3 regions of the Promicromonospora kroppenstedtii genome follow, and region 1 is predicted to be linked to each of the others. Evidence: riboswitches for the same ligand, from Rfam matches in the RefSeq annotation. Region 1 holds a riboswitch; each other region holds the start of a gene.

Region 1 (9,364 bases):
CAGGACGTCCAGGACGCGGAGGGCCGCACGGGCAGCAGCGCCACGTTCGAGGTGTTCGACCGGACCGTCACGGTGATCTACGACGTGGAGCGGAACGTCCCGCTCCAGCTCGAGGACTCGATCGGCAAGATGCACTCCCGCACGGTCTTCCTCACGACCGAGTTCGTACCACTCCCCGAGGAGGTCGCCGACAGCGCCATCGAGGTACCCGACCTCACCGCGATGACCCGCGAGGACGTCGAGGTCGTCTGCCTGCAGGAGCACCTGGCCTGCACGTTCACGGAGGAGGAGTCGGAGACTGCGCCGGAGGGGACCGTCATCTCGTCCGACCCGGCCGAGGGTGCGCTCGTCACCTGGGGCGCCCCGGTCACGATCGTGCTCTCCGCGGGTCCCTGACCAGGCCCCTCACCCGAAGGCCCGCCACGGGCCCCGGACTGCACCGGATGCCTCCCGGCCCGGCGTAGCCTGGGGCCCGTGGCTCATACCTATAGCACCAGCGTCCGGGTCGAGGCACCCGCCGACGTCGTCTGGCAGGTTCTGTCCGACGTCGAACGCATGCCCGCCTGGACCGGCGCCATGAGCCGCGTGACGCTCCTGGGCCCCGAGCGGGCGATCGTCGTGGGCTCGCGCGTCGAGATCGAGCAGCCCGGGCTGCCGGCGGCGACCTGGGAGGTGGACGGCCTCACCGAGGGGCAGGGCTTCTCGTGGTCGAGCAGCGGCACCCCCGGCGTGCGGACCGGGGCCGCCCACCGGATCACCCCTTTGCCCGGCGCGGGGCCGGACGGCAGTGCCGCGTGCGACGTGACGACAGTCGTGGCCCGGAGCGGGATGCTCGCCGGGCTGACCGACCTGTCGGCGGGGCCGAGAGGTCGCGAGCTCGCCGACGCCCTGCTGGCCGACCTGAAGTCGGAGGCGGAGCTCCGAGCACGGAACAAGCCGTGACACACCGGCGGAGAGCCGCGTGTCGCAACATTTCGTCCGCTGTCTTTTCATAGCCGTCAGGACTGCATTTCGGCGCTAAAAATAGTCCTTACGCTGGGAAAAAGCATCTAGTCGAAAAGTTACGCGCGATTCGGACAGCCCGTTACTTCACGACAACTGTTATCTGATCGAGACAAGGTGGGTACCCGTATGTAGCGTCGGTTTCGCTGCGCCACCGGAGGCACAGCCGCGGGCCCCATTCCCCAGACCGGTACGGGACCGCGCAACCGGCGACTTGGAGAACTTCGGTGAGTACCACCGTCCGACGCGGTCGACACCGCGCCGATCACGCTCCTAGCACTCACTTCATGTCCGTGACCCGCAGCGCAGCCCGTTCGGGCGCTGTGATCGCGGCATCATCCGGACTTCTCGCAACAGCGTTCGCCCCCGGCGCACACGCGGTCGTGGGAGAAGGTTCGAACCGGCTGGCAAAAGAGGTCGCGACAGCACCGGCGGTGCAGGTCGCGAACGACGCACGGCTCAAGATCGAGAGCAAGGCCGTCAAGGTCACCCCCGCTCCCGAGCCCGAGCCGGAACCGGAGCCAGCCGTGGAGACCACAGCCTCGGTGACCGCGACGAGCACCGCCGACGGGGCCACACCGGACTACAAGTCCGACGGGTCCATCGGGGCCCAGGCCATCTCGATCGCGATGCAGTACATCGGCATCGCCTACGCGTACGGCGGCAGCTCGCCCGCCACGGGCTTCGACTGCTCAGGCCTGATCAAGTACGTGTACGCGCAGCTCGGCGTCGAGCTGCCGCACTCGTCGTCGTCCATGGTGGCGACCGGGTACCAGGTCTCCTCGCCGATCCCCGGCGACATCGTCTGGACCCAGGGCCACGTCTCCCTCTACGCCGGCGACGGCATGGTGGTCGAGGCCGCCAACTACGGCAGTCCTGTGCGCTACACCGAGCAGTGGCAGGACTACGCGGTCTACATCCGGCCGTACTAGTAACCAGAGCACAGGAGCACCGCGGCGCGGGCCGCGGTGCTCCTGTGCGCTCGGCGCCACCGGCGCCCGGGATCAGTACGCGACCGCGGCTGCCGCGTCGAGGATGCCGTACCCGTACAGCGGCGTCCACAGGCCCCGCAGGCCCAGGAGCGGGTCGCGGGCCGTGTACAGGACGGCCGCCTCGACGTCCGCGAGGGACCGCCCCTGCGCGAACAGCAGCGCCGCGACCCCGGCCACGTGCGGCGTCGCCATGGATGTGCCCGCGTAGGCGTCGTAGCTGCCGCCCGCGCAGGTGTCGGAACCGGTGCCCTCGGGCACCGTGGACCAGACGTCGCCGTCGCATCCGGTCAGCCCACCCGACCCGCCGGGCGCCGAGACGCTCTTCAGGTCGAGCTTGACCGGCAGCTCCGAGTAGTAGGAGTGCAGGCCTGCCGAGTCGGTGGCCCCGACGCAGATCGCGGCGCTGGTGAACGCCGGGTCGCTGCAGAGCGGGGTCGACGAGTTGCCGGCCGCCGCCACCGTCAGCGCGCCCTGCTCGCGGGCGTACGCGATGGCGTCGCGCATCAGGGTGTCGACGCCGATGATCGTCAGCAGCTGCCCGCCCAGGCCGGAGCCCAGGGAGAGGTTGATGACGTCGGCGCCGTGGTCGGCCGCCCAGCGGATGCCGTCCGCGATGTCCCGCGACGACCCCGTGCCCGCCTCGAGCACCTTGACCGGGAGGATCTCGGCGTCCGGAGCGACGCCGGCGACGCCGATGCCGTTGTCCGTCGCGGCGGCCACGATGCCTGCCACGTGCGTGCCGTGCTCGTCGCCGTCGTTGGCGCCGTCGGGGCCACGGAAGTCCCCGTCACCGCACGGGCGGACGTCCACGCAGCCGGTGAAGGTGGCGCCCGGCAGAAGCTGGCCGGCCAGGTCGGGCTGGTCGAGGTCGACACCGGTGTCGACCACGGCCACCACCACGCCCTCGCCGGTGCTGGCCCGCCAGGCCGTCTCGGCGTTGATCTGGTCCAGGCCCCACTGCCTGTCCCGGAGAGGATCGCTCGTCGCGGCGTGCGCGCCCGGCGCCACGGCCGTCAGGGCCACCACGACGAGCGCCGCGGAGGTGGCGGCGCCGACGAAGGACTTCCTTTTCATGTATGCCCCCATTGCTCGCACAGGGGCTGATTACCCCTGAACTGGGGCAAACCTAGGGTGAGGCGACCGATGCCGAACAGGGCCAATGTCCGGTTGTGGGTGAAATTTACCGAATCGAAATCAGCAGGGTGCTGCGGGTCAGGCCCAGGCCTCGGACAGCTCGCTCTCGTCCCCGGCCTCCCGGGACAGCCGCAGCGCCGCGATGGCCGCGCCGAGCAGCAGCGCCACCACCCAGGCACCGAGCTGGTGCCCGTCGGTCGTCAGAGCGGCGGAGGCGATCTCGCGGCCCGCGATACCGGCGGCCGACAGCGGGTTCTCGGTGAGCGCCGAGCCCGGCCAGATGTTCTCCTGCACGGTCAGCAGGGCGGGGCCGGCGGACTGCAGCACCCACACGGTGCCCGCGGCCGGCAGCCAGCCGAGCAGGTCGAGGGGCTTGCCGTCCACGCAGAGCCCGAACGCCACGCCGAGCGCCGTCGCGAGCACCCACCACGAGCCGATCGGGGAGACGTCGTTGCCGGGCAGGAGGCCCCAGAGCCAACCGTCCAGGAGCACCACCGGGAGGGCGAGCGCGACGCCGCGCAGCGCGGCCGGGCCGATGCCGGCCAGGAGCCCCGCGGCAAGGCCCACGAGCCCCGAGCCGACCGTGACGACGAGCATCCCGAACGGCATGGCGTCGCCGGGCACGGTGGCGCCGGCAGCGAGCCACCAGGAACTGCCGGCCGCGCCCGCCATGCCGAGCAGGGTGCCCGCGATCGCGGCGCCCGCACCCGCACCGGCCGAGGCGGGGAGGCGGGCCGTGACGCCGGCGAGCAGTCCGCCCATCAGGGCCATGACGACCAGGCCGACCACGGCGCCGTCGGCCGTGAAGGGGAGCGGCCGGATCCCGGCCGCCGCGGCGTCGGACGCACGGGCAAGGCCCGTGACCTGGTACGACAGCTGCGCGATCCAGGGCAGAAAACCGCAGGCCCACCAGACGATCGCACTGATTGGAAGCACCCACCACGCGGAGATGCGGTGCTGCGTTTCGGCCATGACGCCGAACGCTAGCCGATGTGTGATGTCGGTCATAACCGTGAAGACCGGAACGGCGTAAATCTGCTTCTTCGTTGGGTCAGACCGTAATGCGTAACCCGATCGTGACTTTTCCCGTGAACGTGTGTACTTTGACTTCTGCTCCACCGCGACGGTGGAGTCGTGAGCCGGACGCCGAGTCCTGTCACCGGCTCATGACTCAGACGTTCAAGACAGGAGCGGGGGACCCATTCCCGGGCGACAGCAGGATCGTCGCCCTCGGGGTGAAGCCGGACGGAAACCCCCCAGTAGCCGTGCGGCCGGGTTGTACTCCTACCCGAACCCGACAGCTCACCTCGCAGGCGGTACAGGAGACATTAGGTGACGAACTCCATCCGCGGACGGCATCGTGACAGCCGCCCGGCCCAGACACCACTGACTATCCTCGCTCGTACCGCCACCGAGAACGCCGGCACCGTCGCCCGCCGTGGCGCCATCGCCGCAGCCGCAGGCGGCGTCCTCATCTCGACCATCGCGACGACGGCCCACGCGGCCCCGGCGATGGACCTCAAGACCGAGGTCAAGACCGCGAAGCTGAACTCGGTCGACCTCAACTCCCTCACCGCGGTGGCCAAGCAGTCCGTCGCCGCCGCGCCCACCGTGACCGTCCCGGCCGACGCGAAGATGCCGATCGAGATGGAGACCCTGGGCACCACGAAGGGCGCCGACGGCGAGAAGGGCCAGGCCCCCGCCGTCGTCTCGGTCGACGCGCCGGACCCGGTCCCGGTCGGCCAGCAGGCCGTCAACATCGCCTTCAACTACCTGGGCATCACCTACGTGCTGGGCGGAAACTCGCCGGCGGAGGGCATGGACTGCTCGGGCCTGATCCAGTACGTGTACGCGCAGCTCGGCGTCTCTCTGCCGCACTCCTCGAGCGCGATGCTCGGCTCCGGCTACCAGGTCACGTACCCCGAGCCGGGCGACATCGTCTGGACGCCCGGCCACGTGGCCCTCTACGCCGGCAACGGCATGATCATCGAGGCCTGGGCCGCCGGCATGCCGGTGCGCTACACCGAGATGTGGCAGAACAGCCCGACCTTCATCCGCGTCGTCTGAGCCGGAGGCGCAGCGCAGGGTGAGAGCCGAGGTACGAGGCACTCGCCCGGAGCGGAGCCGCAGGCTCAGGCGACAAGAAGCCCGAGTCTGAGCCGGAGGCGCAGCGCAGGGTGAGGGCCGAGGTACGAGGCACTCGCCCGGAGCGGAGCCGCAGGCTCAGACGACAAGAGGCAGAGTCTGAGCTCGAGCCGGACGCTCACCGTAGTATCAGCACTTCGCGAGGCGCCGCCTCCGCGCCGGGTCCCGACCCGATGCCGGAGGGGGCGCCTTCCGCGCGTCTCCGGGACACCGGACTACTCCGGCCAGTCGCAGCTGTCCGCGATGAACGCGAACAGGTCGGCACGCGCCGAGTCGGGCATGGGCACGTAGATGACGTGCTGCGCCTCGCCGTCGACACTCGCCGAGACCGGCAGGAACGTGCCGCGCTTGTCCTCGCCCACGGCGTGGGCGTCGCAGCGGGCGGGGACCACCGGCAGCGTGATCGCGCCGGCCCGCTGGCCGTCCAGCGCACGCCCGGTCCAGCCGGAGCCGTCGCCGCCAGGGTCGGCGTTGTTCATGATCGTGGTCCCGGCGATCCGGTCGATCGTGACCTCAGGCCCACCGTCCACTGCCTCGACCCGTAGCGTCACCAGTGCCGTCAGCTCACCGTCGCGCGTCTCGACCGGAATGTCGGGCTCGACGGTGAGCTTGGCTCCCGCGGCGACGGCGGCACCGGCACAGTCCACGGCGTGGTTGCGGCCGAGGTGACCGCCGGGGTCCTCGACCTGCTCGACGACGACGTCGGTGGCCGGCCCGAGGTCGTCGTGCTCGCCGAGGGCGAGCCTGATCGTGGCCGACGGCGCAGCGTCCGGCCTGGGCTCCGCAGGGCCGGCCGGGGCGCCCGCACACTCCGCCTCGCCCAGCTGCAGATAAACGTCACGCGTGGTCCCCGGTCGGAGTGCCGGGGTGTGGTTCTCCTTCGTGGGACGCGACGGCCCGAAGCCGTCGGCGTCCAGGGCGCCCGACAGGAGCGTCATCGTCTCGTCCGAGTCGTTGGTGACCGCGAGGACGATCTCCCGGGCGGCGTACTGCGTGCGCCCCTGGTCCACCTGGACGGTGAGGTGGTCGGCCACGGCGCCGGGCACGGGACCCAGCGTCGACGTGGGCTCCGGCGGGCCGCCCGAACATGCGACCGCGGCCGCACCGACCAGCATCGTCAGGACGACGACGCCGGCGGTGCGGCCGCGGGCCACAGCGGTCAGGCGGTCTTGCGCCGACCGAAGATCGCCTGGGCGATCAGGATGACGATGACCGCGCCGATCACCGCGAAGAGCCAGGTCGACCACGACCAGAACTCGTCGAAGCCGATGTTGAAGATCAGTCCGCCCAGCCAGCCGCCGAGCATGGCGCCGAGCACACCGAGAAGCAAGGTGACCCAGAAACCGCCCGGCTGCTTGCCCGGGATGACGATGCGAGCGATGACACCGGCGATCAGTCCGAGGATGAGAAAGGCCCAGAAGCCCATGGCATTTTCCTCCAGTCTTGTTGCTTGCTTGTGCTCTACTCAAGCACTGATTTAGTTCAGTTGCCACCGGACCCGCCGATTAGGTCCATATCGGGACATTGCGCCCGGGCGGAGCGGGGCACACCACCACGCTAAAGTTCGCCCGGGCATGGGGCCCGAGGCACTGCCGGAGCACGGGCTCCGGGCACGGGAACGTTGAGGAGAGACCGGATGGACCAGGAGATCGGCACGCAGGCGGTACCGCGGACCGGACGGGAGCGGCTGCGGGCCTTTCTCGACCAGAAGTGGGTCACCAACCTGGTGCTCGGGGTGATCCTGGCGAACGCGCTGATCCTGGGCGCGGAGACGATGGTGACCGGCGCAGCCCTCGACGTCCTGGTCAAGATCGACCACACCATGCTCGGCTTCTTCGTGCTCGAGCTCGTGCTGCGGATCGTCGCCTACGGCCGGAAGTTCTTCCGCGACCCGTGGAACATCTTCGACCTGCTCGTCGTCGGTGTCGCGGTGCTCCCCGCGAGCGAGTCCCTGTCCGCGCTGCGTGCCCTGCGGGTGCTGAGGGTGCTGCGCGTGATCACCGTGGTGCCGTCGCTGCGTCGCGTCGTCGACGGCCTGCTGCGGGCCGTGCCGGGGATGGGCGCCGTGGGGGCCCTGCTGATCCTGGTCATGTACGTGTCGGCGGTCATCGCGACCGGCCTGTTCGGAGCGTCGTCCCCCGAGTACTTCGGCAGCCTGTGGATCTCCCTGTTCACGCTCTTCCAGGCCATGACGGGCGAGGCCTGGCCCGACATCGCCCGCTCGGTGATGGAGACCCATCCGGCCGCGTGGATCTTCTTCGTGCTCTACATCCTGGTCGTCAGCTTCGCCGTGCTGAACCTGTTCATCGCCGTCATCGTCAACGGCATGGAGGAGATCGCGGAGGAGGAGCGTCATGACGACGAGCAGAAGGACGAGCGGCTCGACGCCCTGGCCGCGCAGAACCGCGAGATCCTCGTCGAGCTCCGCGCCCTGCGGGCGAAGCTCGACGAGGAGGACGGCGAGGACGACGACGGCGCGGCCGCCTGACCGTCAGGCCGGTGCCAGCACCACGTTGACCAGGTGCGGCGGGCGCACGACGACCCGCCGCACCGCCCGGTCGCCCACCGCGCGGGCCACTGCCGGCCGCGCCAGGGCCGCTCGCTCCAGGTCGGCCGCCGCGACGTCCGCGGGGACCGGCAGCCGGTCCCGCACACGGCCGTCCACCTGGACCACGGCCTCGACCTCGGCGGTCACCAGGTACGCCGGGTCCACGTCGGGCCACGGCTGCGCCGCGACCGCCGTCGTGCGGCCCAGCCGTTCCCACAGCTCCTGGGCGGTGAACGGGGCGAACATGCCCAGCAGCACCGCGACGGCGGCGACGGCCTCGCGGTACGTCTCGTCGTCGGTGTCCGACGCCGCCCGCCGCACCTCGCCCACCAGCTCCATCAGCCGGGCGATCGCGACGTTGAAGCGGCCGGCCTCGACCAGCCCGTCGACGTCGTGCACGGTCCGGTGCACCGCCCGGCGCAGGGCATGCCCGCCCGCCGGTCGAGGTTGTCGAGACCCCAGCCGCAGCGCACGCGCCAGGAACTTCCCCATGGCCTCCGGCGACACGTCTGCCCAGTCGACGTCGTCCTCCGGCGGCCCCGCGAACAGCATCGCCAGCCGGACGGCGTCCACCCCGTGCCGGTCCAGCTCGGCGGCCAGGTCCACGCCGTTGCCCAGCGACTTGCTCATCGCGCGGCCCTGGTTGACCACCTGACCCTGGTTCATCAGGCGGGCGTACGGCTCGGGCGACGGCACCAGGCCCATGTCGAACAGGACCTTGGTGACGAACCGCGCGTACAGCAGGTGCATGGTCGCGTGCTCGACGCCGCCCACGTACAGCGCGGCGGGCATCCAGCGCGCGGCGTCCTCCGGGCGGAACGGGCCGCCGTCGTACCCGGGCGACAGGTAGCGCAGGAAGTACCAGGACGAGTCCACGAACGTGTCCATGGTGTCGGTGTCGCGCTCGGCGGGTCCACCGCAGCGCGGGCAGGTGGTCTCCACCCAGTCGCGGGCCGCGGCCAGGGGCGAGACGTCGCCGGGGGCCAGCCGGTCGCCCGCCAGGTACGGCAGCTCGACGGGCAGCTGGTCATCGGGCACCAGCACCTCCCCGCACGCCGGGCAGTGGACCACCGGGATCGGGGCGCCCCAGTACCGCTGCCGGGAGACCAGCCAGTCGTGCAGGCGGTACGTGCGGCCGTTCGGCCCCTCGGACCGGCCGATCCAGTTGCGCTGCATGGTCAGCACGTGCGCGGGCCAGCCGGGCTCCAGCAGGGACATGTCGTCCAGCAGCCGGTCCGCGTAGGCCGTCGTGCGGAAGAACCACTGCGTCAGGCTGCGCGCCACGACGGTGGCGCCGCAGCGTTCGCACGCGCCGTCGACCACCTGCTCGTTGGCCAGGACGGTGCGGTCCTCGGGGCACCAGTTCACCTCCGCCGCCGCCCGGTAGGCCAGGCCACGCTCGTGCAGGCGGGCGAACAGCCACTGCGTCCAGCGGTAGTACCCGGGCTCGTGGGTGTGCAGGCGCCGCGTCCAGTCGAACGAGACGCCGTAGCGCCGGATCGACGCCGCCTGCGTCGCGATGTTCGCCTCCGTGAACACCGCC
Region 2 (9,364 bases), on a different contig from region 1:
CCACGCCGTCGGTCGCGACCCGCTCGCCGGGCCGCACCACCAGGATGTCCAGCTCCTGCAGGTCGGCGGCGGGGATGGTCTTCTCCCCGGACAGCCGGGAGATGGTCGCCGTCTGCGGGATCAGGGACAGCAGCGCCCGCAGCCCGTCGCGGGCGCGGTCCATCGCCCGGTCCTCCAAGGCCTCGGCGATGGAGAACAGGAAGGCCAGTGCGGCGGCCTCACCGACATGCCCGAGCAGCACCGCGCCGACGGCGGCGATCGTCATCAGCAGGCTCACGCCGAGGCGCCCGCGCACCAGCCGCAGGATCGCCCCGGGGACGAAGGTCCAGGCCCCGGCCAGCAGGGACAGGGCGAGCACGACGACGGAGGCGGTCGTGACGCCGGCCCGCTCCAGGGTGTAGCCCACCGCAAGGAACACGCCGGAGGCGATCGGGAGCAGCATGCCCGGGTCACGCCACCAGGGGCCTGCGTCCTCGTCGCCGTGCCCGTGGTCGTCGTGCTCGTCATGGTGCTCGTCGTCGCCCGGGCCGGGCCGGCCGGAGACGTCGCGGACGGGGAGCGCGGGCCCGTGCTGCCGAGGAGTCTCCTGGGGATCGGGGCCACAGCAGATGTCGTTCACCGCAGCACCTCCCGGGCCTCGCGCCCGAGCTCGGCCGCAGCCTCGGCAGCAGCGTCAGGCACGGTCTCCGCCCCCGGCCCGCAGCACAGCGGGACGTCGCAGTTCTCGTCCGCGCACGGGGCGCCGTCGTCGACCGCGAGGACGGTCTTGACCAGCTCGCCGATCGCGCGGGTCAGGTGCGGGTCGGCGATCTCGTACCGGGTCTGGCGACCCTCCGGCGTGGCGACGACGATGCCGCACCCGCGCAGGCACGCCAGGTGGTTCGACACGTTCGAGCGGGTCAGACCCAGGTCGCGGGAGAGCTGCGCCGGGTACCCGGGTGCGTCCAGGAGGGAGAGCAGGATGCGGGAACGGGTCGGGTCGGCCATCGCGCGGCCCAGTCGGTTCAGCACGTCCAGGCGCGAGGCTATGGTCAGCATGGGCTGACCATACAGTGTGTGCTGACCATTCGGGAGCCTCTGGGGCTGGGTCGGCACCCTGCCAGACTGCCCGGATGTCGTACAGCAGGATCTCCCTCGACGGTCGCCTCACGGTGATCGCCGGCCCGCAGCCGCCGTCGGACGACGGCTTCCGCTCCGATCGGATCCAGGTCCTGCACTGGCGCGTCGACGAGCCCTTCAGTGACGACGGGACCCACCTTCACCGGACGAGTGACGAGGTCTACGTCGTGATCGAGGGCGCCATCGAGCTGGAGGTCGCCGGATCGCGGGTCACGGTGGCGGCCGGTGAGGCGGTCACCGTCGGCGCGGGCGTTTCCCATGCCCTCGTCGCCGTTCAGTACCCGGCCCGGGGCCTGACCATCCGTGGTCCCGCGGTCGACGACAAGGTGGTCACCGACCGCTAGTGCGTCGCCAGCCGCTCCAGCAGAGCCGCGCTCCGGGCCAGTACCGCCTGCTCCTCGTCCGTGAGCTCGGCCTCGATGGCCTGCGCCAGCCAGCCCGCCCTGCGGCCGCGCTCCGCCTCGAGTGCGGCGCGGCCGGCGTCGGTCAGCTCGGCCAGTGACTTGCGGCCGTCCGTCGGGTGCGCCCGGCGGGTGATCAGGCCTTGCTCCATCAGCAGTCCGACGACGCGGGCCATCGACTGCGGGCGTACACGCTGGTCGGCGGCGAGGTCGCTGGTGGTCATGGCGCCGTCGCGATCGAGCGCGCCGAGCACCGCGATCTGGCCGAGCGGGATGCGGTCCTCGTGCTTGACGCGCCGGGTGAGCTTGCCCATCGCGGTACGCAGCTCGGCGGCGGTGGCGGCTGACTCCGGGGTGGGCACAGGTCAGTTTACCTTTTCGGTCCCCAGGAGAACTGTGCACCTAACCTGTACACCTAAACTGCACAGTCTTGCTGTATGGTTTGGCGCTGTCGGGCTCAGCGCCAGCGTCGTCGCAGCCGTGCCCGGCACACGACAACGGGAAGGACTCCCATGTCCGCAACAACAGCCGGAACCGTCAGCGCCGCGATCGAGACGGTGCGAGCCCGTCGGGTCCTCGACAGCCGGGGCAACCCGACGGTCGAGGTCGACGTCGTGCTGACGGATGGATCCCTGGGGCGCGCGATGGTTCCCTCGGGCGCCTCGACCGGTGCCCGGGAGGCCCTGGAGCTGCGCGACGGCGACCCCGCGCGCTGGCACGGGAAGGGCGTGGACCGCGCCGTCGGCCACGTCAACGGCGAGATCGCGGCAGCGGTGCGCGGCCGGGACGCGGCGGACCAGGCCGGCCTCGACGCCGCCCTGATCGAGCTCGACGGCACGGCCACGAAGTCGCGGCTCGGTGCCAACGCCATCCTCGGCGTCTCGCTGGCCACCGCCAAGGCCGCCGCCGTGGCCCACGGCCAGCCCCTCTACCGCTACCTCGGCGGGGACGCCGCACACCTGCTGCCGCTGCCGATGATGAACATCGTCAACGGCGGCGCCCACGCCGACAACCCGCTGGACTTCCAGGAGTTCATGATCGCGCCGCTGGGCGCGGACACCTTCGCCGAGGCGGTCCGCATGGGCAGCGAGGTCTTCCACACCCTGCGCCGCGACCTGCTGGCGGCCGGCCACTCCACGGGCGTCGGCGACGAGGGCGGGTTCGCCCCCGCGCTGCGGACCGCCGAGGAGGCCCTCGACTTCGTGGTGGCCGCGATCGAGCGCACCGGCTACCGGCCCGGCGTGGACGTCGGGCTGGTCATGGACCCGGCGTCGTCGGAGTTCTTCCGCGACGGGGTGTACGACTACGCGGGCGAGGGCGTGCACCGTACGCCCGCCGAGCACGCCGACTACCTGGCTGGGCTCATCGACGCCTACCCGGTGGTGTCCGTCGAGGACCCCATGGCCGAGAACGACCTGGACGGCTGGCGCGCGCTCACGGCCCGCGTCGGGGACCGCTGCCAGCTCACCGGCGACGACGTCTTCTGCACGAACGAGGCGCTGGTCCGCGAGGGCATCCGGACCGGCGTCGCCAACTCGGTCCTGGTCAAGGTGAACCAGATCGGCACGCTGACCGAGGCGCTCGCGACGGTGACCACCACGCACGAGGCCGGCTGGACGGTCGTCATGTCGCACCGGTCGGGCGAGACCGAGGACACGACCATCGCGGACCTGGCGGTGGCAACCGGCTGCGGTCAGATCAAGACCGGCTCGCTGTCACGGTCGGACCGGACGGCGAAGTACAACCAGCTGATCCGGATCGAGGAGGAGCTGGGGGAGTCGGGCCGTTTCGCGGGTCGTTCGGCGCTGGCGCGGGCGTAACCACGCCCGGGGCGCTCGATCGAGACGGTGTACCTCATCGCGAGTCGTCCGTCACCGCAGCCTTCCGACGCCGCCGCGCCCCCGCCGACCGCGGCGGCGTCTTCCGCATGTGGTCGCGCGCGCGCCCGAGGATGTCGGCGAGCGTCTCGACGTCGGCGCGGGACAGCGGGGCGAACAGCAGGTCGTCGAGCAGGCCGACGTGGCCTGGGAAGACCTCCGCGAGCACGGCGCGCCCGTCGTCGGTGATGGTGACGGTGACGCCGCGCTCGTCGTCCGCGGACTGCGAGCGGGTCACGAGGCCCCGCTTCTCGAGCGCCTGGGCCTGGTAGGTCAGCCCGCTGCGGCTGTAGACGACGCCGTCGGCGAGGTCGGTCATCCGCCGGCTGCCCGTCGGGGCGTCCCCGAGGGTCGCCAGGAGCTGGAACTGGACGTAGCTGAGGTCCCCGGCCTCGCGCAGCTGCTGCTCGACGGAGTGCTTCAGCAGGCTGCTCGCCTCGATCAGCGCGAAGTACGCGCCCAGCTGCGTCGCATCGAGGGGCGGTGGTGTCGAGGTCACGTCGCCAGCCTAGCCAGCGCGTCCGATGCTTCCAACTCGAAGTACTTGCTTCCAATTTGAAGCAGTGCTAGCGTGCTCGACAGTTGCTTCGAATCCGAAGCACATGACCGAAGGGAACGGCATCATGAAGGCAGTTCGGTTCCACGAGACGGGCGGCTCCGAGGTTCTGCGCTACGAGGACGTCGACCGGCCGGTTCCCGGCGCCGGCGAGGTGCTCGTCCGCGTCGCCGGTTCGGCGTTCAACCCGGCCGACGGCGGCATGCGCGGCGGATTCCTGCCGATCCCGATCGCGCTGCCGCATGTCCCGGGCTACGACGTCTCCGGCACGGTCGACGCGCTCGGTGACGGGGTGGACGGCCTCGCCGTGGGGCAGGATGTCGTCGGGTTCCTCCCGATGACGGCCGACGGCTCGGCGGCCCAGTACGTCGTCGCGCCGGCCGACGCCCTGGTCGCGGCCCCGACGCGGATCCCGCTGGCCGACGCCGCCGGGCTGCCGTCGGTGGGGCTCACCGCCTGGCAGGCACTGTTCGAGGCCGGCGAGCTCCGGGCCGGTCAGCGCCTGCTGGTCAACGGCGCCGGTGGCCCGGTGGGCGGCTACGCCGTGCAGCTCGCAAAGCATGCCGGCGCGTACGTCATCGCGACGGCCAGCCCGCGCAGTGCCGAGATCGTCCAGGCGGCCGGGGCGGACGAGATCGTCGACCACACGGCGGGCCCGGTGCTCGACGCGGTGACCGAGCCCGTCGACGTGCTGCTCAACCTGGCCCCGATCACCCCCGAGGGGTTCACGGCCCTGGCTGCCCGGGTCCGCGACGGCGGCGTCGTCGTCTCCACGACGCCGAGGGTGCAGACTCCTGGCGACGAGGGGCGGGGCGTGCGCGCGGCGACAGTATTCGTCCACCCCGACGCCGAGGTGCTCTTGGGCCTGGTCGCCCTGGTCGACAGCGGCGACCTGCGCGTCGAGATCGCCCGGCGCGTGCCGCTGGACGAGCTGCCCGCGATCCACGATCAGGCCGACGCGGGGCAGGTCCACGGCAAGGTCGTGGTGGTCCCGCCCGCCGTCTGACGGGACAGCCCACATCCGGCCTTCGTTACTATTTCGTGACATCTTTGCCAGAGCGGGGTACATTCGTTGCGGCCCGCAGCACCGCGGGACGTCCCGGCGGGCGCCGAGCCCTGTCACCGCCGGGGGTACCGACGAACCACATGACAGGGACGGGGGACCCACTTTTGGACACCTAGGTGTCCTCGGGGTGGAGTCGTGCGGTTTCGGCCGCCGGCCGGGTCAGTCTCCGACCCGAACCCGACAGCTAACCTCGCAGGCGCCGGGAGATGCTCCATGCCATCGACTTTCCCCGGGCGCGCACGCGTCCCCGGTCAGCCAGTCCTGCCGTGCCGCGCCCGATCCCGGGGAACCCGATGAGGCACGGGCGCGAGCGGTCCCTGCCGGAGCCCACGGGGCGTGCGGCGCGACGGGCCGGCGGGCGCCACAGCAAGGGCCGGCACGCCGCCGCCCCGGTGCGGCACCCGCGCCCGTCGGTCCGGGGCCGGCTGCCGCTGAAGATCGGTGTCGGCCTCGCGCTGGCCTCGACGACGTCGTTCACCGCCGTCTCCTTCGGGGCGCCGACCACGGGCGAGATCGCCCTCGGGGGCGACGCCGCCGCGGCGGCCGACGGGCAGGGCACGCAGAGCGCGGCAGCGGCCGCGCTGGCCGACCGGCAGAGCGGCGCCTCACGGAGCCAGGAGCGCTCGTCGCTCGGGGCGTCCGCCGGCGTGACCGTTCCCCGGGACGCGGTGCTCCCGGCCGAGGAGGCTTCCGCGGTGGAGGTCGACGCCCCGCCGGTGCTGCCCGGCTGCGACGGCGTGGCCACGGGCGCGGGCACGAACGGCCAGATCCCGGCCAGCGAGCTGTGCGACCTGTGGGACGGGTACCCCGCCATCCGCGCGGACGCGGCCGTGGCCCTGGCCCGCCTGAACCAGGCGTACACCGAGCAGTTCGGCGAGGCGATCTGCATCACCGACGGCTACCGCAGCTACGCGGCGCAGGTGACGGCCAAGGCCGCCAAGCCCACGCTGACGGCGACCCCGGGCACGTCCAACCACGGCTGGGGCCTCGCGATCGACATCTGCGCCGACGGCTACGCCGGCGACCGCTGGGACTGGCTCAAGGCCAACGCGCCGGAGTTCGGCTGGGACAACCCGGGCTGGGCGCAGGCGGGCGGCGTCGGCCCGTACGAGCCGTGGCACTGGGAGTTCACCGCCGCGGTCGCGCAGAAGGGTCAGTGAGGCGCGGCGCTCACCGCGCGCCCGCCTGAACAGTGTGGTCGGCAGGATGTCAGGTGGTCGGCAACCCGGGTTGCCGACCACCTGACATGCTGCCGACCAGCCGACCACCCCGCAGCCCACGCGCGCAGCGCCACCTCAGCCGAGCGCGTCCCGCAGCCGCGCGGCGTAGGCCCGGCGCCGCTCGACCGGGAGCCAGTCCGGCTCCGGGAGCGTGCCGTAGAGGTCGTCGCCGGGGTAGCGCGGGAAGAGGTGCTGATGGAAGTGCCAGACGTCCTGGTTGCCGGCGGGCTCGTTGTGCTGCCGGGTCGAGACGCCCGCGCAGTCGTAGGCGGTGCGCATCACCCGGGCGAGCAGCCGGGTCGCGTCGAAGACCGCGTGACCGTCCGCGGTCGGCAGGTCGTAGAGGTTCTCGTGGTGCGCCACCGGGATGATCAGCACGTGGCCGGGGTTTCGCGGCCACCATCGGGGCGCGATGATCGCGAAGACGCGGTCGTTCCGGTAGACCACCTCGGCCTCGCGCTCCGCGGTGAAGTCGCAGAACGGGCAGTCGTAGCCAGCGGGTTCGTGGTTGTGCAGGACGTGCCTCCCGGCAGTCGAGTGCGCGGCGGACGACGTCGGCGGACGCCTCCTGTCCGCGCTGGGCTCGCCAGCGTACTGCGGGCCGTTTCACCCGGGCGCGAGCCGGGCGCCGCACCCGTACCGTGGGCGGCATGACCGATGATGCGGCGCTGATCTGGTTCCGGCGCGACCTGCGCGTCGCCGACCAGCCGACCTTCCTCGCCGCGGGCCAGGGCACCCCCGCGCTCGCCCTGTTCGTGCTCGACCCGCGCCTGCTCGGGCCGGCCGGGGACGCGCGCCTGTGGTTCCTGTACGGGTGCCTGCGCGACCTGGACGAGAGCCTGGGTGGCCGGCTCCTGGTCGTCAAGGGCGACCCCGTCGAGGTCGTGCCCCGCGTCGCGGAGCAGGTCGGCGCGGGGACGGTGCACGTCGCCGCCGATTTCGGCCCCTACGGCCAGGCCCGGGACAACGACGTCGAGCAGGCGCTCGCGAAGGCCGACCGCGAGCTGGTGCGCACCGGCTCGCCCTACGCCGTCGCGCCCGGGCGGGTGCTGTCCGGGGACGGCGGCCGTTACCGGGTGTTCACCCCGTTCAGCCGGGCCTGGGCCGACCACGGCTGGCGCGCCCCCGCGGACACCGACGCCGGCTACCTGGACTGGATCGACCCGGCGACGGTCCACGTCCGGTCCACGAAGATCCCCGACCAGCCCGCAGTCGACGCCGACCTGCCCGAACCGGGGGAGGCGGCGGCGCACCGGCGGTGGGACGAGTTCGTGCGTGACCACCTGCAGGAGTACGCGGACGGCCGGGACCGGCCCGACCAGCCCGGCACCTCCCGCATGTCGGTCTACCTCAAGTACGGCTGCGTGCACCCGCGCAGCCTGCTCGCCGACATCGCGGCCAAGCGGTCGAACGGTGCCCAGTCGTTCCGCAACGAGCTCGCCTGGCGCGACTTCTACGCCGACGTGCTCGACCAGCGCCCGGACTCCGCCCGGCACAACTACGACCGTGCGTTCGACGCCCTGGCCACCGACAGCGGTCCCGAGGCCGACCGGCTGTTCGACGCGTGGCGTGAGGGCCGCACCGGCTACCCCGTCGTCGACGCCGGCATGCGCCAGCTCCTGGCCGAGGGCTGGATGCACAACCGGGTGCGGATGATCACGGCGTCGTTCCTGGTCAAGGACCTGCACCTGCCGTGGTGGTGGGGGGCTCGGCACTTCATGGGCCGGCTGGTCGACGGCGATCTCGCGTCCAACCAGCACGGCTGGCAGTGGGTGGCGGGCAGCGGCACCGACGCCGCCCCGTACTTCCGGGTGTTCAACCCGGTGCTGCAGGGCGAGCGGTTCGACCCGGACGGCGCCTACGTGCGTAAGTACGTGCCCGAGCTCGCGGACGTGCCCGGCAAGGCCGCCCACCAGCCCTGGAAGCTGCCGGGTGGTGTGCCGGCCGGGTACCCCGACCGCGTCGTCGACCACAAGGACGAGCGGGCCGTGGCCCTGGACCGCTACGAGGCCGTCAAGGAGGCCAAGCGCGCGGGTTCGTGACGGCCCCGCGGGGCGTGGGGCGCGGCCCGGGGATATCCTCGCAAGAGGTCCATCCCGTGGAGCGGCGATGACGCACTCACCTGGTCCGGGCGTACCGCATGACCGTCAGCCCGCGCCCGGTACCCCACCTGGTCCCCTGGCGACGGTCTACCAGGCCAAGCTGCGGCCTGCGGTCAACCCCGAGCACATCGTGCGCCGGCCCCGGCTCATCGAGCTGCTCGACACCGCCGTCGAGTCGCCGCTCACGCTCGTGGTCGCGCCGGCCGGCTCGGGCAAGACCTCCCTCCTGCGGGACTGGGTGGGCTGGACCGACCTGCCGCACGCCTGGCTGTCCGTGGACGAGTCGGACCGCGACCCCGCCCAGCTCTGGCTGAGCATCCTCGCCGCGCTCGACGGGATCGCCCCGGGGTGCGCCGAAGCGGCCGCCGACCTGATCCGGCGCCGGCGCGCGCTGCTCGACGCCGTCGGAACCCTGCTCGACGACCTGGAGTCACGCAGCTACGACCCGCGCGTGCTGGTGATCGACGACCTGGAGGTGGTCGACGAGGCGGTGGCCTCCGGGGCACTGACGATGTTCGTGCAGCACCTGCCGCGGTGGCTGCGCGTGGTCCTGGTCAGCCGGCACGCCCCGCACCTGCCCGTGGACCGGCTGCGCGCCCGCGGCATGCTCGGCGAGGTGCGGTTCCCCGAGCTCCGGTTCTCGTTCGACGAGGCGACCGAGATGCTCGCCCGGCTCGCGCCCACGCTGCCGCCGAACCGCGTCGCCAAGGCCGCCCGGCACGCGGGCGGCTGGGCCGCCAGCATCCAGCTCGCCGCCCTGGCGGCCCGCGCCGCCGACGCCCGGGCCTCCGCCGGCGCGCCGGGGCAGGACGACGTCGGCCGCTACCTCGGCGACTACGTGTGGCACGAGGTGCTGAGCGGCGAGCCCGCCGACGTCGTCGACGTGCTGATCGCCGTGTCCGTCGTGGACCGGGCCGAGCCCGACCTCGCACGGGCGCTCGCGGGCCGGTTCGACGCACCCCGCCTGCTGGAGCGGGCCGAGGAGCGGGGACTGTTCGCGGCACGCATCGAGCCCTCGGGGGC
Region 3 (9,364 bases), on a different contig from region 1:
CGGGGCGGCGTCGATCGCCTCGCCTGTGTACAACTGCTGAAAACGGCCCCTTGTGGTCGCGCTCCCCGTCTGCGGCCCAGGGTCCGTCGCAAGCACAAGAAAAGTGCGCCTCTACCCAGTCGTCGGGTCCCGGAATCTGCATGATTCCGGGCCTGAGGACTGGCTAGAAGCGCACTTCGCGGTCCACTGCTCCCGGCCGGCCGGCCGGCCCGGGGCCGGCGCCCGGCTAGGCCGCCAGGGCCTGCTTCTCCGGGGTCGGGTCTGCCACGGGCGGGTACTCCACGTGGAGGTACGGGCGCGGGATGCGGTGCTCGCGAGAGAGCCGCGCGCGGACTCGCACGTGCCACGTCCGGTAGGCCCAGACCGTGGCGATCGCCGCGACCAGCAGCGTGGCCACTGCCCCGATCAGCACCGCGTACCGCGGGCCGAAGGTCTCGCCGATCCAGCCGACGACGGGGGAGCCCAGCGGCGTGGTGCCGAGCAGCACCATCATGTAGATCGACATGACCCGACCACGCATCTCGGGGGCGACCGAGAGCTGGATCGCCGCGTTGGCCGAGGTCAGCATGGTCAGCGACGCGAAGCCGACCGGGATGCACATGATCAGGTAGCCGAGGTAGGTCGGCATGACGGCCTGGATGCCCATGGCGATCGCGAACGCGAACGCCGCACCGAGCACGAGCCGCACCCGCGGCCGCTCGCGGCGGGCCGCCAGGAGCGCACCGGCGAGCGAGCCGATCGCGAGCACGGACCCGAGGATGCCGTACTCGCCCGCGCCCCGCCCGAACTCGACGCGCGCCATCATGGCCGACGTGAGCTGGAAGTTCAGGCCGAACGTGGAGACCACGCCCATCACGACCATGATCACCACGATGTCGCTGCGCCCGCGGATGTAGGACAGGCCCTCACGGATCTGCCCCTTGGCGCGCGAGGCGGTGGGCTGCACGCGCAGGTCACGCATGCGGGTGAGCGCCAGGATCACGGCACCGAAGGCGATGCCGTTGATGATGAACACCCAGCCCGTGCCGACGGCCGCGATGAGCAGGCCTGCCACACCGGGGCCGATGAGGCGTGCGGCGTTGAAGTTCGTCGAGTTGAGCCCGACGGCGTTCGCGAGCCGCTTGGTCGGCACGAGCTCGGCGACGAACGTCTGGCGGACAGGCCCGTCGATCGCGCTCACGACACCCAGCAGGGTGGCGAACACGTACACGTGCCACAGCTCGGCAGCGCCGGACAGCACCAGCGCACCGAGCCCGAGGCCCAGTACGCCCATGCCGCCCTGCGTCATCATCAGGAGCTTGCGGCGGTCGACGCGGTCGGCCAGCAGGCCGGCCCACGCGGACAGGAAGATGTGCGGGATGAACTGCAGTGCGGTCACGATGCCGACCGCGACGCCGGAGTTGTTGGTCAGGAGGGTCAGGACGACCCAGTCCTGCGCCACGCGCTGCATCCAGGTGCCGATGTTGGCGACGAGAGCGCTGGCGAACCAGAGACGATAGTTACGATATTTAAGGCTGGCGAAGGTTGCGCTCATCGAGCGGCGATCCGCAGGAGGAGCTCGCTGGCTCCTGCAAGGATCTCTCTCTCCTCTACGGTCAGGGTGGACAGCTGTTTGGTCAGCCAGGCGTCGCGACGCCGTCGGGTCTCGGCGACCTCACGCTCGCCGGCCGCGGTGAGGCGGACGACGACCTGGCGCTTGTCGGTCGCGTGCTCCACCTTCTCGACGAGGCCGAGCTCGGCCAGGGTGTTCACCGCTCGGGTCATCGACGGGGGGCGCACGCGCTCGTGCTCGGCGAGGGAGCCGGGGGACATCTCGCCGTGTCGGTGCAGCACCGTCAGGATCCCGAACTGCCCCTCTGGGAGGTCGGCCTCACCGCGCTCGGCGCGCAGGCGGCGGGACACTCGGGTGAGGGCGACTCGGAGGTCGCCCCCGACGGTCGCCGGGCTACGGCTGGACCTGCGGGAGCTCGACGGCACCCGCCCCATTCTAGGTCATTAGCCTTGCTAACGGTACGTGGGTGTGGTCACACCGAGCGGCGTCGGACGGCGGGAGAAACCCCGGGTGAGTACGGCAAAGCGCCCGCCCCCGGGGAAGGGGGACGGGCGCTTGGCCGTACGGTGCCGCGGGGAGTCAGCGCGCGCGGTGCGACTGTGCGAACTGGCCGACGCTCGGCTGGAGCTCCTGCTGCACGTTCTCGAACCGCTGGCCCTGCTCGCTGTGCGCCTTGAGCCGGTTCTCGAACTCGGCCTGCGTGCGCAGCTCGTCCTCCGTGGGCCAGAGGCCGATGCCGAGGATGAGCAGGAACGTCACGACGCTCACCGCCATGACGAGCGGCACCAGCAGCTGCATGGTCGAGGCTCCCGTGGGAACGGTGTCGACCGGGTTGACCACGGACACGCCGGCCATGCCCGTGTAGTGCATGCCCGTCACCGCGACACCCATGACCAGCGTGGCCACGATGGTGGCGAGCGTGCCGCGGATGTGGACGGTGCACCACAGTGCGGCGGTCGCTGCGACGATCGCGATGACGATCGAGGCGATGACGTAGACCGGGTTGTAGACGACCTCGGCGGACATCTCCATCGCCTCCATGCCCATGTAGTGCATGGCGGCGACGCCCGCACCGGCCAGCGCGCCGCCGACAAGCATCGCGGGCAGCTTGCGCTTGCCGAGCTCGGTGATGAACAGGCCCGCCCCGACGACGATGATCGCGATGGCAGCGCTGAGGAGGGTCTCAGGGATGTTGTAGCGGATGGTCACGCCCGAGGCGGAGAAGCCGAGCATGGCGACGAAGTGCATCACCCAGATCCCGGTACCGCCCAGTGCGATGGCGCCGAAGACGAGCCACGCCGCGCGCGCGCCGCCCGCAGCCGCTCGGGCTCGGGAGGTGCATGCGAGGCCCGTCGCTGCGCCGGTGCACGAGATCGCGAACGCCAGGATGGGCGTCACGATTCCGAAGGTGAAGTGGTCGATCAATGGCATCTTGTTGAACAGCCCCTCAAAATGGTTCCCTCTGTTGCGGAAACGTTACAGAGCCCCCGTGCACCGGACAATAGGCAGAACTCCCCGTCGAAGGGGTATTGCGGACGTGATCAGCCTGGTCAGATGCGCTCGACGAGGTAGTCCACGCACTCGGTGAGCGCGGCTACGTCGTCGGGCTCGACGGCAGGAAACATGCCGACGCGGAGCTGGTTCCGCCCGAGCTTGCGGTAGGCGAACACGTCCTGGACGCCATTGGCGCGTAGCTCGGAGAGTACCCGTCCGGCGTCGATCTCGTCGGCCAGGTCTATGGTGCCGACCACCGTGGACCGCTCCTCCGGGCGGGCCACGAACGGCGTCGCCCACGGGCGCTTCTCGGCCCAGCCGTAGAGGATCTCGGCCGACGTCGCGCACCGCTCGGCCGACCACTTCAGGCCGCCCTGCGCGAGGAGCCACTCCACCTGGTCGGCCAGGAGCAGGAGCGTCGCCACGGCGGGCGTGTTCAGCGTCTGGTCCAGGCGCGAGTTCGTGATCGCCGTCGTGAGCGACAGGAACTCCGGCACCCAGCGGCCCGAGGCCTCGATCCGGGCGGCCCGCTCGACGGCGGCAGGGGACAGCACGGCGAGCCACAGGCCGCCGTCGGCCGCGAACGCCTTCTGCGGGGAGAAGTAGTAGGCATCGGTCTGGCGCAGGTCCACCGGCAGCGCGCCGGCCCCCGACGTCGCGTCCGTGAGCACGATCGCGCCGTCCGGTCCGGACGGGCGCAGCACCGGGGCCATCGCGCCCGTCGAGGTCTCGTTGTGCGGCGTGGCGTAGGTGTCGACGTCGTCGGCCGGCTCGAGGTAGGCCACGGCGCCCGGCTCCGCGGTGATCACCTGGGAGGGGTCGAGGAACGGGGCGCGCGACGTGGCCGTGGCGAACTTGCCGCCGAACTCGCCGAACGACGCGTGCTGCGCCTTGCGCTCCACGAGGCACAGGGTGGCCACGTCCCAGAAGGCGGTCGCGCCGCCGTTGCCGAGCGTCACCTCGTAGCCGTCGGGCGCACCGAGCAGCTCCGTGACACCCTCACGGATGCGGCGAACCAGGTCCTTCACGGGTGCTTTCCGGTGCGACGTACCGAGCACGTGGGCGTTCGCCACGAGATGATCTACCTGTCCCGGGCGCACCTTGGAAGGGCCTGAGCCGAAACGGCCGTCGGTGGGCAGCAGGTGTGTCGGGATTGTCAGTGGCACAGAACTAGACTAGAACCTGGGCCGACGCCCGGGGCGCCGAGCCCACGGGCGACTGGGCGGCTGCGCGCATGACGGGAGCTGACGTGACGGATCTGATCGACACCACCGAGATGTACCTCAAGACGATCTACGAGCTCGACGAGGAGGGCATCACCCCCCTGCGCGCGCGCATCGCGGAGCGTCTGGGGCACTCCGGACCGACGGTGTCGCAGACGGTCGCGCGCATGGAGCGCGACGGGCTCGTGATCGTGACCGGTGATCGCCACCTGGAGCTCACGGAGCTCGGGCACGACAAGGCGATGCGCGTGATGCGCAAGCACCGCCTGGCGGAGCGCCTGCTGACCGACGTGATCAAGCTCGACTGGGAGCACGTGCACGTCGAGGCGTGCCGCTGGGAGCACGTGATGAGCGACCTGGTGGAGAAGCGGCTCGTGGGCCTGCTCGACCACCCGCACCACGACCCCTACGGCAACCCGATCCCAGGCCTGTCGGAGCTGGGCGAGGCCTACACGGACGTGCCGTTCCTGGCCGGTGTGATCTCGCTGCCCTCGGCGTTCGAGGCCGCGGCCAAGAAGGGCGTGAAGGGCGAGCCGCTCGCGGCGTCGCTGACCCGCATCGCGGAGCCCCTGCAGACGGACGTCGAGCTGCTGGCCCGCCTGTCCGACGCCGGCCTCGTGCCCGGCTCGCGGATCACGGCGGAGCTCAGCGACGGTACGTACACGGTGACGGTCGACGGCGCCGGGACGGCGCTCGAGCTGGGCGAGGACCTGGCCCGGCACCTCTTCGTCGCCACCGCCTGATCCGGTTGCCCCGGTAGGTGGCGACGGGGGTGCGAAATGGCCCCTTTTGCCGGAAAGGTGTCACCCTCTGTCCGACACGCCATGACATTCGTTGCCGGAACGTGACATCGGGGGTGACGTCGGGTACGTTCGGACCGCTCCCGCGGAGTTTATTCCGAGGGAGTCTCCGGACGGACGCCGAACTCTGTCACCGGCCGGGGCCCCAAGACGACCGCATGACAGAGGCGGGGGACCCACCATCGGGCGCCAGGGTGCGTCCTAGGGGTGAAGCCGGGCAATCCTTCGGGAGCGCACGGCCGGGTGATTTCTCCCACCCGAACCCGACAGCTGACCTCGAAGGCGTACAAGGAGAGGTACTACGTGACTGCACGTACCACCCGCGCACGCCATCGTGCTGCGCGTCGCCCTGTGACTCCGCTCACCGAGCTCGCCCAGAACGCCGCCGTCGGTCGCCGTACCGCGGTCGCCGCCGCAGGTGGCGCGCTCCTGGTCTCGACGTTCGGTGGCGCGATGGCTGCGCAGGCCGCTCCGCTGGAGACCGGCCCCGCCAAGATGAACTCCGTGGACCTCAACGCGCTGACGTCGCAGGCCCGTGAGTCCCTGTCCAACGCTCCCGTCGTGACCGTCGCGCCCGACGCCGAGCTCAGCGTCGAGAAGTCCGCCGTCTCGGTGGTCTCCGCTGCCGACAACGAGGACTATCAGGCCGAGCTGGCCGCCAAGGAGGCGGAGGAGGCCGCTGAGGCCGCCGCCGCCGAGGCTGCCGAGGCCGCTGCCGCAGCCGCCACTACGGTCTCGACCGCATCGTCCGTCGACGTCCCGGCGTCGGCGATCGGCAACTCCGTGATCTCCATCGCCAGCCGGTACATCGGCGTTCCGTACGTCTCCGGTGGCAGCAGCCCGAGCGGTTTCGACTGCTCGGGCTTTACTTCTTACGTCTACGGCCAGCTCGGTATCTCGCTGCCGCACTCGTCCTCGGCGCAGTCCGGCTACGGCACGCAGGTGCCGGCGTCGGAGGCACAGCCGGGCGACCTGATGTGGACCCCCGGGCACGTCTCGATCTACGCCGGTGGCAACACCATGATCGACGCGTCCAAGCCGGGCACCGTGGTCGACTTCCGCACCATCTGGCAGTCGAACCCGACGTTCATCCGCCTGGGCTGATCGCGGCCACGTAACACCTCGCTGAGCGCCTGTCCGGTCACGACCGGGCGGGCGCTCTGCTTTGCCATCTTTCTGCAGACTTTTTGCCTCCGGTTACCCGATACCGGTGCTCCGCCGGTAGCGTTGGAGGGCAAAGGTGCACTGCCGTAGAAAGGACTGGCGATGACACGATCCGAGGTCGTACTGGTCGGGGTGGACGGATCGGCCGCGAGTCTGCACGCGCTGGACTGGGCTACCGCCTACGCACACCGCGTGGGCTGGGCGCTGCACATCGTGTGCAGCTACTCGTTGCCGTCGTTCACGGCCGCGTCGCTCGACGGTGGGTACGCCGCCCTCGACGACACCACCATCCAGGAGGGCGCCAAGGCGGTCCTGGTCGAGGCGGAGAACCGCGTGGCCGACGCCGGGGTGCGCGCCACGACGGAGGTCGCCACCGGTGACGCCGCCGGCGTGCTCGTGGAGCTGTCCGCCGACTACGGGCTTGCCGTCGTGGGCACCCGCGGCCGAGGAGGTTTCACGGAGCGTCTGCTGGGTACGGTGTCGTCCGCGCTGCCGGCGCACGCGAAGTGCCCGGTGGTCGTGGTCCCGCTGCGGGCAGAGACCAACCGGGGCGTCTCCTGGACCCCGCCGGACCTCAGCTCGGGTGAGCCCGGCACCGCCGCCGGCTCGGCGGACGACGCCGAGAGCGACGTGGCCCCCGGGGCAGCGGAGATCCGGGAGGTGCGCCGCATCGTCGTCGGCGTGGACGGGTCGCCGCAGGCCGAGCGGGCGCTGCAGCATGCGATCGTCCAGGCCAACGCGTGGGGCGCGGAGCTGACCGCCGTCACCGGCGTGCCCGTGGGCAACGCGGGGATGCTGGCGTGGCTGCCGTCGTCGATCGACCGGGAGCAGGTCCTGGCCGACATCGGGGCCGGCATGGACGTGCTCGTCGACCGGTACGAGGCCGAGAACCCGGGCCTGCGCATCCGGCGCATCGTGCTGGACGGCACGGGCGCGGAGCTGCTGACGGAGTTCTCCACGGCGTCGGACCTCGTCGTCGTCGGTTCGCGCGGCCGCGGCGGGTTCCGCGGGCTGCTGCTGGGCTCGACGAGCCAGGCGGTGCTGCACCACGCGGCCTGCCCGGTGCTCGTGGTCAACAAGCACTGCCCGGACTGACCGGGACCCTGAACGTGTCAGACCCTCAGGTCACCGCAGTGACCTGAGGGTCTGACCCGTCAGAGATGGTGCGATCAGGCCTGCGCGGCCTCGGCCGCGGCGAGCAGCACGCAGGTCGCGACGCCGTCCATCGCGGTACGGACTTCTTCCAGCGGGGGCATCGACGGTGCCAGACGCACGTTCTGGTCCTGCGGGTCCTTGCCGTACGGGTGGGTGGCACCGGCGGGGGTCAGGGCGATCCCCGCCTCCTTGGCGAGCTGCACCACCCGGGCGGCCGTGCCCGGTGCGACGTCGAGCGACACGAAGTAGCCGCCCTTGGGCTCGGTCCACGACGCGATGCCGTAGCCACCCAGGCGCTCGGTCAGGATCTCGACCACGGCCTCGAACTTCGGCGCCAGGATCGCGCGGTGCTTGCGCATGTGGTCGCGCACGCCGTCGGCCGAGCCGAAGAACATCGCGTGCCGCAGGTGGTTGAGCTTGTCCGGGCCGATGGAGGCGACCGACAGGTGCTTCTTGAACCACGCGATGTTCGCCGCCGAGCTGCCCAGGAACGACACGCCCGCGCCCGCGAACGTGATCTTGGACGTCGAGGCGAACAGCAGCACCCGGTCCGGGTGGCCGGACTCGGCGGCCAGCGCGATCGCGTTCGGGCTGGTCACCTCGTCGTCGGTCAGGTGGTGCACCGCGTACGCGTTGTCCCACAGGATGCGGAAGTCCGGGGCGGCGGCAGGCATGGAGACCAGTGCGCGGGCGACGTCGGCGCTGATGACCGCGCCGTCCGGGTTGGAGTACGTGGGCACGACCCACATGCCCTTGATCGTGGGGTCGGTCGCGACGAGTGCGGCCACGGCCTCGGCGTCCGGGCCGTCCGCCGTCATCGGCACCGGGATCATCTCGATGCCGAAGGCCTCGCAGATCGTGAAGTGCCGGTCGTAGCCCGGCACCGGGCAGATCCAGCGCACCTTCTCCTCGCGCGCCCAGGGCTTGGGTGAGTCGGGGAAGCCGAACAGCTCGGCGAACGCGACGACGTCGTGCATGGTCGTGAGCGACGCGTTGCCGCCCGCGAGGAGCTGCTCCACGGGCACGTCGAGCAGCTCGGCGAAGATGCGGCGGATCGTGATGCCGCCGTCCAGCCCGCCGTAGTTGCGCACGTCCGTGCCGGTCTCGTCGGTGTGCACGCCCACGCCGGGCAGGGCCAGCATCGGCTCGGCGAGATCGAGCTGCTCGGCGGACGGCTTGCCGCGCGTGAGATCCAGCTTCAGGCCCTTGGCCTGAAGCTCGGCGTAGGCCTGCTGGAGCTGCGCGAGGTCCGGGAGCATGACGGTGTTGTGGGACGACGTCGTAGTGGTCACCCCCGGGAGAATACGCTCAGCCGGCGGCCGGTGACAGCCGTGACCGGCGGCGCTTGCGGGGCGGGGTGACTTCTGCGTCTGGGATGTCTGACGTGTCCGTGGATGGGGCAGTTGTGCTGTCGCCGTCCGACCCGTCGTCGGCCGGCTCCTCGCCGGCACCGCCGCCCGGACCGCCGTCCCGCAGCGCCACCAGGGACTCCTCCAGGATGTCGAGCGCCATCTCCAGCTCGGGCTGCACGATCGACAGCGGCGGCGACAGGCGGATGGTCGAGGCGTGCGTGTCCTTGGCGAGCACACCCCGCTCCAGCAGCGCCTCGCACAGCTCACGGCCGGTGCCGAGCTTCGGGTCCACGTCGACGCCGGCCCAGAGCCCGACGCAGCGCGCGCCGGTCAGCAGACCCTGGTCCACGAGCGCGTCGAGCCGCTCCTGGAGCACCTTGCCCGACGCCGCGGCGCGGGCCTGGTACTGCCCCGTCGAGAGCAGGTCGAGTGCGGCGATGCCGACCGCGCATGCCAGCGGGTTGCCGCCGAACGTGGAACCGTGAGTACCCGGCGTGAGGACGCCGAGGATCTCCGGCTTGCCGACGACGGCCGAGACCGCAACGATCCCGCCGCCGAGCGCCTTGCCCAGACAGACCAGGTCCGGCTGCACGCCCCAGAGCTCGCAGGCCAGGGTGGTGCCGG

The links. A riboswitch is a leader RNA that binds a small molecule or an ion and turns the genes downstream of it on or off. The one in region 1 is predicted to bind cyclic di-AMP.
Region 2: another riboswitch for cyclic di-AMP. It lies ahead of ACH47X_RS13260 (M15 family metallopeptidase); the one in region 1 lies ahead of ACH47X_RS09560 (C40 family peptidase).
Region 3: another riboswitch for cyclic di-AMP. It lies ahead of ACH47X_RS13530 (C40 family peptidase); the one in region 1 lies ahead of ACH47X_RS09560 (C40 family peptidase).

Annotation. Positions count from the first base shown of each region.
Region 1 covers NZ_JBIRYI010000005.1:77,322-86,685, forward strand. The annotation lists gene ACH47X_RS09535 (PASTA domain-containing protein) at 1-396, shown strand, start outside; gene ACH47X_RS09540 (SRPBCC family protein) at 475-942, shown strand; gene ACH47X_RS09545 (C40 family peptidase) at 1,437-1,934, shown strand; gene ACH47X_RS09550 (S8 family serine peptidase) at 2,007-3,068, opposite strand; gene ACH47X_RS09555 (hypothetical protein) at 3,207-4,100, opposite strand; cyclic di-AMP (ydaO/yuaA leader) riboswitch at 4,295-4,459, shown strand; gene ACH47X_RS09560 (C40 family peptidase) at 4,461-5,195, shown strand; gene ACH47X_RS09565 (hypothetical protein) at 5,489-6,427, opposite strand; gene ACH47X_RS09570 (GlsB/YeaQ/YmgE family stress response membrane protein) at 6,433-6,699, opposite strand; gene ACH47X_RS09575 (ion transporter) at 6,910-7,761, shown strand; gene ACH47X_RS09580 (class I tRNA ligase family protein) at 7,765-9,364, opposite strand, start outside.
Region 2 covers NZ_JBIRYI010000007.1:212,187-221,550, reverse strand. The annotation lists gene ACH47X_RS13295 (heavy metal translocating P-type ATPase) at 1-619, opposite strand, end outside; gene cmtR (Cd(II)/Pb(II)-sensing metalloregulatory transcriptional regulator CmtR) at 616-1,038, opposite strand; gene ACH47X_RS13285 (cupin domain-containing protein) at 1,113-1,463, shown strand; gene ACH47X_RS13280 (MarR family winged helix-turn-helix transcriptional regulator) at 1,460-1,882, opposite strand; gene eno (phosphopyruvate hydratase) at 2,033-3,340, shown strand; gene ACH47X_RS13270 (MarR family winged helix-turn-helix transcriptional regulator) at 3,375-3,896, opposite strand; gene ACH47X_RS13265 (NADP-dependent oxidoreductase) at 4,021-4,959, shown strand; cyclic di-AMP (ydaO/yuaA leader) riboswitch at 5,079-5,230, shown strand; gene ACH47X_RS13260 (M15 family metallopeptidase) at 5,313-6,179, shown strand; gene ACH47X_RS13255 (HIT family protein) at 6,315-6,755, opposite strand; gene ACH47X_RS13250 (cryptochrome/photolyase family protein) at 6,890-8,281, shown strand; gene ACH47X_RS13245 (LuxR C-terminal-related transcriptional regulator) at 8,349-9,364, shown strand, end outside.
Region 3 covers NZ_JBIRYI010000007.1:269,316-278,679, reverse strand. The annotation lists gene ACH47X_RS13555 (MFS transporter) at 227-1,534, opposite strand; gene ACH47X_RS13550 (MarR family winged helix-turn-helix transcriptional regulator) at 1,531-1,986, opposite strand; gene ACH47X_RS13545 (MHYT domain-containing protein) at 2,132-2,950, opposite strand; gene serC (phosphoserine transaminase) at 3,103-4,212, opposite strand; gene ACH47X_RS13535 (metal-dependent transcriptional regulator) at 4,296-5,012, shown strand; cyclic di-AMP (ydaO/yuaA leader) riboswitch at 5,178-5,370, shown strand; gene ACH47X_RS13530 (C40 family peptidase) at 5,421-6,173, shown strand; gene ACH47X_RS13525 (universal stress protein) at 6,336-7,328, shown strand; gene ACH47X_RS13520 (aminotransferase class I/II-fold pyridoxal phosphate-dependent enzyme) at 7,403-8,647, opposite strand; gene rocD (ornithine--oxo-acid transaminase) at 8,697-9,364, opposite strand, start outside.